One region of the Tateyamaria armeniaca genome, then DNA from elsewhere that is predicted to be linked to it. Evidence: riboswitches for the same ligand, from Rfam matches in the RefSeq annotation. Region 1 holds a riboswitch; the other holds the start of a gene.

Region 1 (3,405 bases):
GAAATGCGCTGCGCCATGGTCATCGCCTCCGCGCATGCGGTCGCCTCGTCCAGCAGCGACGCATTTGCAATCTCAAGACCCGTCAGATCCGACACCATCGTCTGGAAATTCAACAGCGCCTCAAGCCGCCCTTGGCTGATCTCCGGCTGATAGGGGGTGTAGGCGGTATACCACGCGGGGTTTTCTAGGATATTGCGCTGGATCGCGGGCGGCGTGACCGTCCCGTGATAGCCCCGGCCGATGAGCGAGGTCAGCACCTTGTTCTTGGACGCGGTCACGCGCATGTGGTGCAGCAATTCGCGTTCGGACTTGGCCTTGCCGAAATCGAGCGGCTCTTTTTGACGGATGCCCGCCGGGATCGTGTCGTCGATCAGCGCATCAAGGTCTTTCGCACCCACCACGTCCAGCATCTCGTCCATTTCGGCGGGCGACGGCCCAATATGGCGGCGGTTCGCAAAATCGTAAGGCAGGTAGTCGGTGGGTTTGAAAGTCATGGTGTGCGTTCCTCAGCCGATCAGCGCGTTATAGGCGGTTTCGTCCATCATGCCGTCGAGTTGGGAGGCATCGGACGGCTTGATCTTGAAAAACCAGCCCTTGCCCAGCGGGTCGCTGTTAGCGAGGCTTGGATCGTCGGCAAGGTCGGTGTTCACTTCGGTGATTTCGCCATCGACCGGTGCCATGATGTCCGATGCCGCCTTCACGCTTTCGATCACAACAATTTCGTCGTCCTTGCTGACCACTGTGCCGACTTCGGGCAGTTCGACAAAGACCAGATCACCAAGCTGGGTGGTGGCATGTTCGGTGATGCCCACAACATAAGCATCCCCGTCGGCGCGCAGCCATTCGTGTTCTTCTGTGTATTTCATGGGTTTTCCTCTTTGGTTATCTTTTGAAGTTGGCCGCAACGAACGGCAGTTTCACAACCGTCACCGGTTGGCGCTTGCCGCGCAACTCGCCATAAAGAACGGTTCCCGGCAGGTGCAGGCCGTCGGCCACAATGCCCATGGCAACCGGCCCGTCGACTGTCGGGCCAAAGCCGCCCGAAGTCACAAAGCCGATCTGCGCACCACCGTCTTCGGTTTCAAACAGGGGCACGGCCTGCCGCATCGGCGCGCGGCCCTCGGGTCGCAGCCCGACACGGTGGCGATCCACGCCGTTTGTCAGGGCGCTCAGGATCGTGTCAGCGCCGGGAAAACCACCTGATCGGGGCCCATCGGCGCGCCGGACCTTCTGGATCGCCCAAGCCAGTGACGCCTCGACCGGGTTCAGGCCAGCATCCATGTCCTGCCCGTAAAGGCACAGCCCGGCCTCAAGGCGCAGCGAGTCGCGCGCCCCCAGACCAATGGCTTCGACATCACGGTGCGCCAGAAAGGTTCGGGCGAGCGCTTCGGCTTGGTTCGCAGGCACGGAAATCTCGTACCCATCCTCGCCTGTATACCCCGACCGCGACACCCAGGCTTCTGTCCCGCCCAACTCAAGTGTGGCCACATCCATGAAACGCATGTCCGCTGCGCGCGGATCAAGCGTGGCCAGAACCGTTTCGGCAGCAGGCCCCTGCAGGGCCAGCAGCGCGCGATCGGTCAGTTCCGTTACCCTCACATCAGGTTCCAGCGCCGCCTTCATATTTGCGATATCGGCGTCCTTGCAGGCGGCATTGACCACAACAAATACGTGGTCACCGCGGTTGGCCAGCATCAAATCGTCTTCGATACCGCCATCCTCGTTGGTGAAAAACCCATAGCGCTGCCGGTTCTCGCCCAGTCCCAGGACGTCGACCGGGATCAGCGTTTCAAGGGCCTGTGCCGCCGCTTCATATGTCGGGCCGCCCACGATCACCTGTCCCATGTGACTGACATCAAACAGCCCGGCCTTCGCACGCGTATGGAGGTGTTCCTTCAGCACGCCAAGCGCGTATTGGACCGGCATCTCATACCCGGCAAAGGGCACCATCCTGGCCCCAAGGGTCATGTGCAACGCATGCAGCGGAGTTTGCTTGAGGTCGGACATATCCCATCGCCTTCTGCCTAGCCGACGAGATTTGCGTGAAATCAAGCGGCACCATATCAGACGCAGACAAGTGTCTGCGCGTCGGTGCCTCCTCTGTCCTGCGTGCCTGAGATCATTATCCCTTCGGCGGATGCGCTGGGCATCACTCTCCAGAGTCTTGTGGCTTTGCGTTGGTCCTGTGGCCTGAGAGTTTCCGAGGCAGTTGCTCCTTCGGCACCAGTGATCTGGTTCTCCCAACGTCAAGCGTCCCGAGTTTCGTATCGGAAACACCATCGGGATGGCAAGGAGTATCTCGCATGGGGGTCTTCACGATGACTGGTATGGCGAAGTGAACTGCGTGGTTTGGTCGGAGCCAGCGTTGGGTTTTGAGCATTTGCGCTGGTCAGTGTGCGTGACTGAGGCTCAAATGTGGGGCTTGTTTGCGGCCCGTAACGACCGGCAAGGCCGACAACGAATACGCGGACTGTCTACGCCCCGTTCACATCAGGCTATGCAGACCGCGCCAAGACGGTCTCTTCCGCCTCAGTCTGCTCGAAGGTTTCATTCTCGGACGGCGGAGGTCGGGTCGAAAACCGTTGTATCTGCAGGGTCAGGTCCTCCACCACGCGCGTCAGATTTTGCGACGCGGCTGTGGTTTCCTGGAACATGGCTGCGTTTTCCTGCGTCACCTGATCCAGTTGGCCCATCGCAGTGTTGATCTCACCCACGCTGGCGGACTGTTCCTGCGTGGCCTCTGCGATGTGCGAGACATGGTGCGAGATGTCGGACACCGACGCGATGATCTGCTCCAGAGCGTTGCCCGCATCCCCAACCAGCTTGGAACCGAGGTCAACGCTTTGGGTTGACGACGCGATGGAGAGTCCCGATCTCACTGGCGGCCTCTGAGGACCGTTGGGCAAGGGCGCGCACCTCTGATGCGACCACAGCAAATCCGCGTCCTGCATCGCCAGCGCGTGCTGCTTCAACGCCTGCATTCAAAGCAAGAAGGTTGGTTTGAAAGGCGATATCGTCGATGACTTTCACGATGGACTGGATCTCGGTCGAACTTTTCGAGATGTCGTCCATGGCCGCAACAGCTTCGTGAACAACCTTGCCCGAGGCTGTCGCGTTTTCCCGGGCCGTGCTCACGATGTCATTGGCACTTTGCGCGCCCTCGGCCGAGCTTTTGACGGACGCGCTGATTTGCGACACGGCGGCTGCGGTTTCTTCAAGGGTTGCTGCCTGGCTTTCCGTGCGTCGGCTCAATTCTATGGCGCTGTTGGTCACGCCTGCGACTTCCGACTGGATTTTGTCTGTCCCGGCCACGACGGACCCGATTGCTTCGTCGAGGCGTGTGATCGCCGTGTTGAAATCCTGCCGGATACGGTCGTTCGAACCCGCAAACGCGTCGTTGATCCG
Region 2 (3,405 bases), 2.9 Mb from region 1:
CAGGGCGCGTGCCTGCCAGCCTCAAGGCGTCCGCATCCGAGATGAACCGCTGGGCCAAAGCCGCCCTTGGCACCAGCGCGATGCGGCTGGTCGATCATTCGGGCCTTGGTGGCGACAGCAAGATGACAGCCGATGATATGGTGCAGGCATTGGTGAAGGCGCATGGCAGTGCCGTGCTGCGCCCGATCCTGAAACCTGTGGCGATGCGCGATGAAAAGCGGCGCATCCTCAAGAACCACCCGATCAGTGTCGATGCCAAGACGGGCACGCTGAACTTTGTGTCCGGGCTGGCCGGGTACATGACCGCCCGCGATGGGCGGGTCATGGCATTCGCCATCTTTGCCGCAGACGAGGCGACGCGGTCGCGGATCGCCAAGGCCAACCGCGAGGCCCCGCAGGGCGCACGCAGTTGGAATGGACGGGCCAAGGTCATGCAGCAGCGGCTGATCGACCGGTGGGGTGCTGTGTACGGAAGTTAAGGCAGGTAAGGCGGATCCTGATCCGCCCCGCCTGTCACGCGGCGTTTTTCATCCGTGCCGCGTCGATGCAGTCCGCGACCCCTTGGGCGGTGGCAGCAGACAGGGTCCAGCCCAGATGCCCGTGGCCGGTGTTGTAGTAGACGCCGGGTTTCTTGCCGGGTCCGACCTTTGGCATCATCGAGGGCAACATGGGCCGCAAGCCCGCCCATGGCACACAGTGTTCCGTGGAAACGGCGGGAAAGAACGTCTCGCACCAGTCGCGCAGTGGTTTGATCCGGTCATCGCGGATGTCGAGGTTGTAGCCGTTGAATTCCGCGGTTCCTGCAATCCGCAGGCGGTTCTTGCCCAGACGCGAGGTCACGACCTTGGCCTGATCATCGAGCAGGCTGACCCAAGGTGCGGCCTCTTGGCTCGCGGCATCGTCGAGGTTGACGGTGATCGAGTACCCTTTGACCGGATAGATATTCACGCGGTCGCCCAGTTGGCCGGCGATGGCCTTGCTGGCCACCCCGGCGCAGACCACGATGCCGTCAAAGATTTCGCTGTTTTTCGCCGCACCTTCAGTCCAGTCCAGCCGGACGTCGGCGCCGGTGTGCTGGATTTCGGTGACGATGGATTTGTAATGGAATTTTACGCCCATCTTTTCGCAGGCATCGCTGAGTTTGCGCGAAAAGCTGTGGATGTCGCCGGTGAAATCGCTTTCGGTGTAGAACCCACCAAGCGTTTCGGTTTGGAGGGCCGGTTCCAGTTTGCGCACTTCGTCTGCCGACACCTCGCGCCGTTCCAGCCCCGCCTTTTCCAGCAGCACGTTCACGCGCCGGGCGTGGTCGAATTCGGACTGTTTGTTGTAGATGTGCAGGATGCCACGCCGTTCCATGTCGAAGTCGACGCCGACTTCGCTGGCGAAATCCAGCAGGTGTTCGCGCGCGGCGATGGCCAGACGCGCTGTGGCAATCGTGTTGGCCTCGTATTGGGGGATGTTGCCCATGAACTCGGCCATCCACGACAGTTTGTGCCAGCTGGGTTTGGGGTTCACGAGCAGGGGCGCTTCGGGGTGGAACATCCATTTCAGCCCCTTCATCACGGTGCCCCAACGTGTCCATACCTCGGCATTGGACGCCGACAGCTGCCCGCCATTTGCAAAAGACGTTTCCATCGCCGCATAGCGGTTGCGGTCGAACACGGACACCTCATAGCCGCGACGGGCCAGAGCGTAGGCGGTGGTGATACCGGTGATACCGGCGCCGATCACGGCGATATGGGTCATGTGGGGATCCCCCGAAAAAGCGACGCAGTTGACATGGACGCGCCCGGCGGCATGCCGGTTCGCGTCCCCATCTGTTGCGTAACCTGAGAGTTTGACGCCGGTGGTCTGGCGCTTTCTCCTTCGGTGGGCCGGGGGCGTCTGCGCCCGACCGCTCTCCAGATCGTCGATGTACCCGTTTGGCGGGCGCGGCTGGCACGGTTCTGTGTGCCTGAGAGTTTGTCGGGGCGTTGCTCCTTCGGCGGCAGGTGATCTCGACCTGCGCTCTCCCATGTCAGCCTTGGCGACTGAGCGCGATATAGGGGGTTGGATGCCGTTCGGTCAATCGATTTGATTGCACGATTTGATGCGTGTTTGGCGAGCGTGTCCGGCGCGACACGAACGTGGTGCCCGCCCCCCTGCAAAGGCGTGGCCATTGCCGTTGGGTTGGGGTATCACAAACGGGTTGCCGCACAGATTTTCTGTGATCTCTCTGCTGGATTGACGTTGTATGACCGCCCCGACGCTTCGTATTGACGAGTCGAAAGATGTGCCCGTTCTGCAGGTAGCCGGGCGCTTGGTTATTGAATACCTTGAGGCGATTGAACCCGCGTTCCGCAAGACCACGCCAGACACCAAAACGCTGCGCATTGATCTGGATGGTCTTGAGGCGCTCGACACCAGCGGCGCGTGGTTGATTGCGACCCTCAAGACGCGGCTTGAGGCGCAGGGTGTCAGTGTCGAGTTGATCGATACCTCGTCCAATCGCACGGCGCTGATCGACACCGTCCAAGAGGCATTGCCGAAAGAGGATGGCGCTGAGGCTCCGCCACGGGGCCTTATCCCTTGGGTGGCGGGTATCGGTGCGGCGACGGCTGGCATTGGTGCATCGGCGATGTCGCTTGTGAGTTTTCTGGGCGAGATACTGTCCCGCTTTGCCTATGGCGTGGTGCGTCCGCGTCGCTGGCGCACTGCGGCCCTTGTCAGCCAGATGGAAGAGACCGGGTTTCACGCCATTCCCATCGTCATTCTGATGAGCTTTCTGATCGGGATCGTTCTTGCCTTTCAGGGGGCCTCGCAATTGCGCCAGTTCGGGGCCGAGGTGTTTGTCGTCGATCTGATCGCCATCTCGATCCTGCGCGAATTGGGCATTTTGCTCACCTCGATCATCGTGGCGGGCAGGTCAGGATCGGCCTTTACCGCCTCGATCGGGTCCATGAAGGTGCGCGAAGAGTTGGACGCGATGCGCACCCTTGGCCTTGACCCTATCGAAGTGCTTGTGCTGCCCCGCGTCATCGCGTTGGTGATCATGTTGCCCATCCTCGGCTTCATCGCCAACGTGTCCGGCCTGTTTGGTGGCGCGCTGATGAGCTGGATCGAACTGGGTGTAAGCCCGAGCATGTTCATCACACGCCTGCAGGAAAATACCGACATCTGGCATCTGGCCATCGGGATGATCAAGGCCCCGTTCTTTGCCGCGATCATTGCGACCGTGGCGTGCTGGCAGGCGATGCAAGTTCAGGGATCTGCGGACAGTGTTGGGCGGCACACAACAACCTCGGTGGTGCAGGCAATCTTTCTCGTGATTGTGGCCGACGCCGTGTTTTCAATCTTCTTTTCGGAGCTGGGTGTATGACCGACAGCCCCGCAACCCGGAGCGACCGCGAGGCGGTGATCACTGTG

What was found. A riboswitch is a leader RNA that binds a small molecule or an ion and turns the genes downstream of it on or off. The one in region 1 is predicted to bind glycine.
Region 2: another riboswitch for glycine. It lies ahead of ACERZ8_RS02960 (D-amino acid dehydrogenase); the one in region 1 lies ahead of gcvT (glycine cleavage system aminomethyltransferase GcvT).

The regions. Positions count from the first base shown of each region.
Region 1 is NZ_JBHDIY010000002.1:3,445,793-3,449,197, reverse strand. It holds partial or broken gene gcvP (aminomethyl-transferring glycine dehydrogenase) at 1-494, opposite strand, end outside; gene gcvH (glycine cleavage system protein GcvH) at 507-866, opposite strand; gene gcvT (glycine cleavage system aminomethyltransferase GcvT) at 883-2,007, opposite strand; glycine riboswitch at 2,169-2,253, opposite strand; partial or broken gene ACERZ8_RS17555 (methyl-accepting chemotaxis protein) at 2,496-3,405, opposite strand, start outside.
Region 2 is NZ_JBHDIY010000002.1:586,527-589,931, reverse strand. It holds gene dacB (D-alanyl-D-alanine carboxypeptidase/D-alanyl-D-alanine endopeptidase) at 1-479, shown strand, start outside; partial or broken gene ACERZ8_RS02960 (D-amino acid dehydrogenase) at 514-1,806, opposite strand; glycine riboswitch at 1,808-1,915, opposite strand; glycine riboswitch at 1,932-2,025, opposite strand; gene ACERZ8_RS02955 (ABC transporter permease) at 2,234-3,358, shown strand; gene ACERZ8_RS02950 (ABC transporter ATP-binding protein) at 3,355-3,405, shown strand, end outside.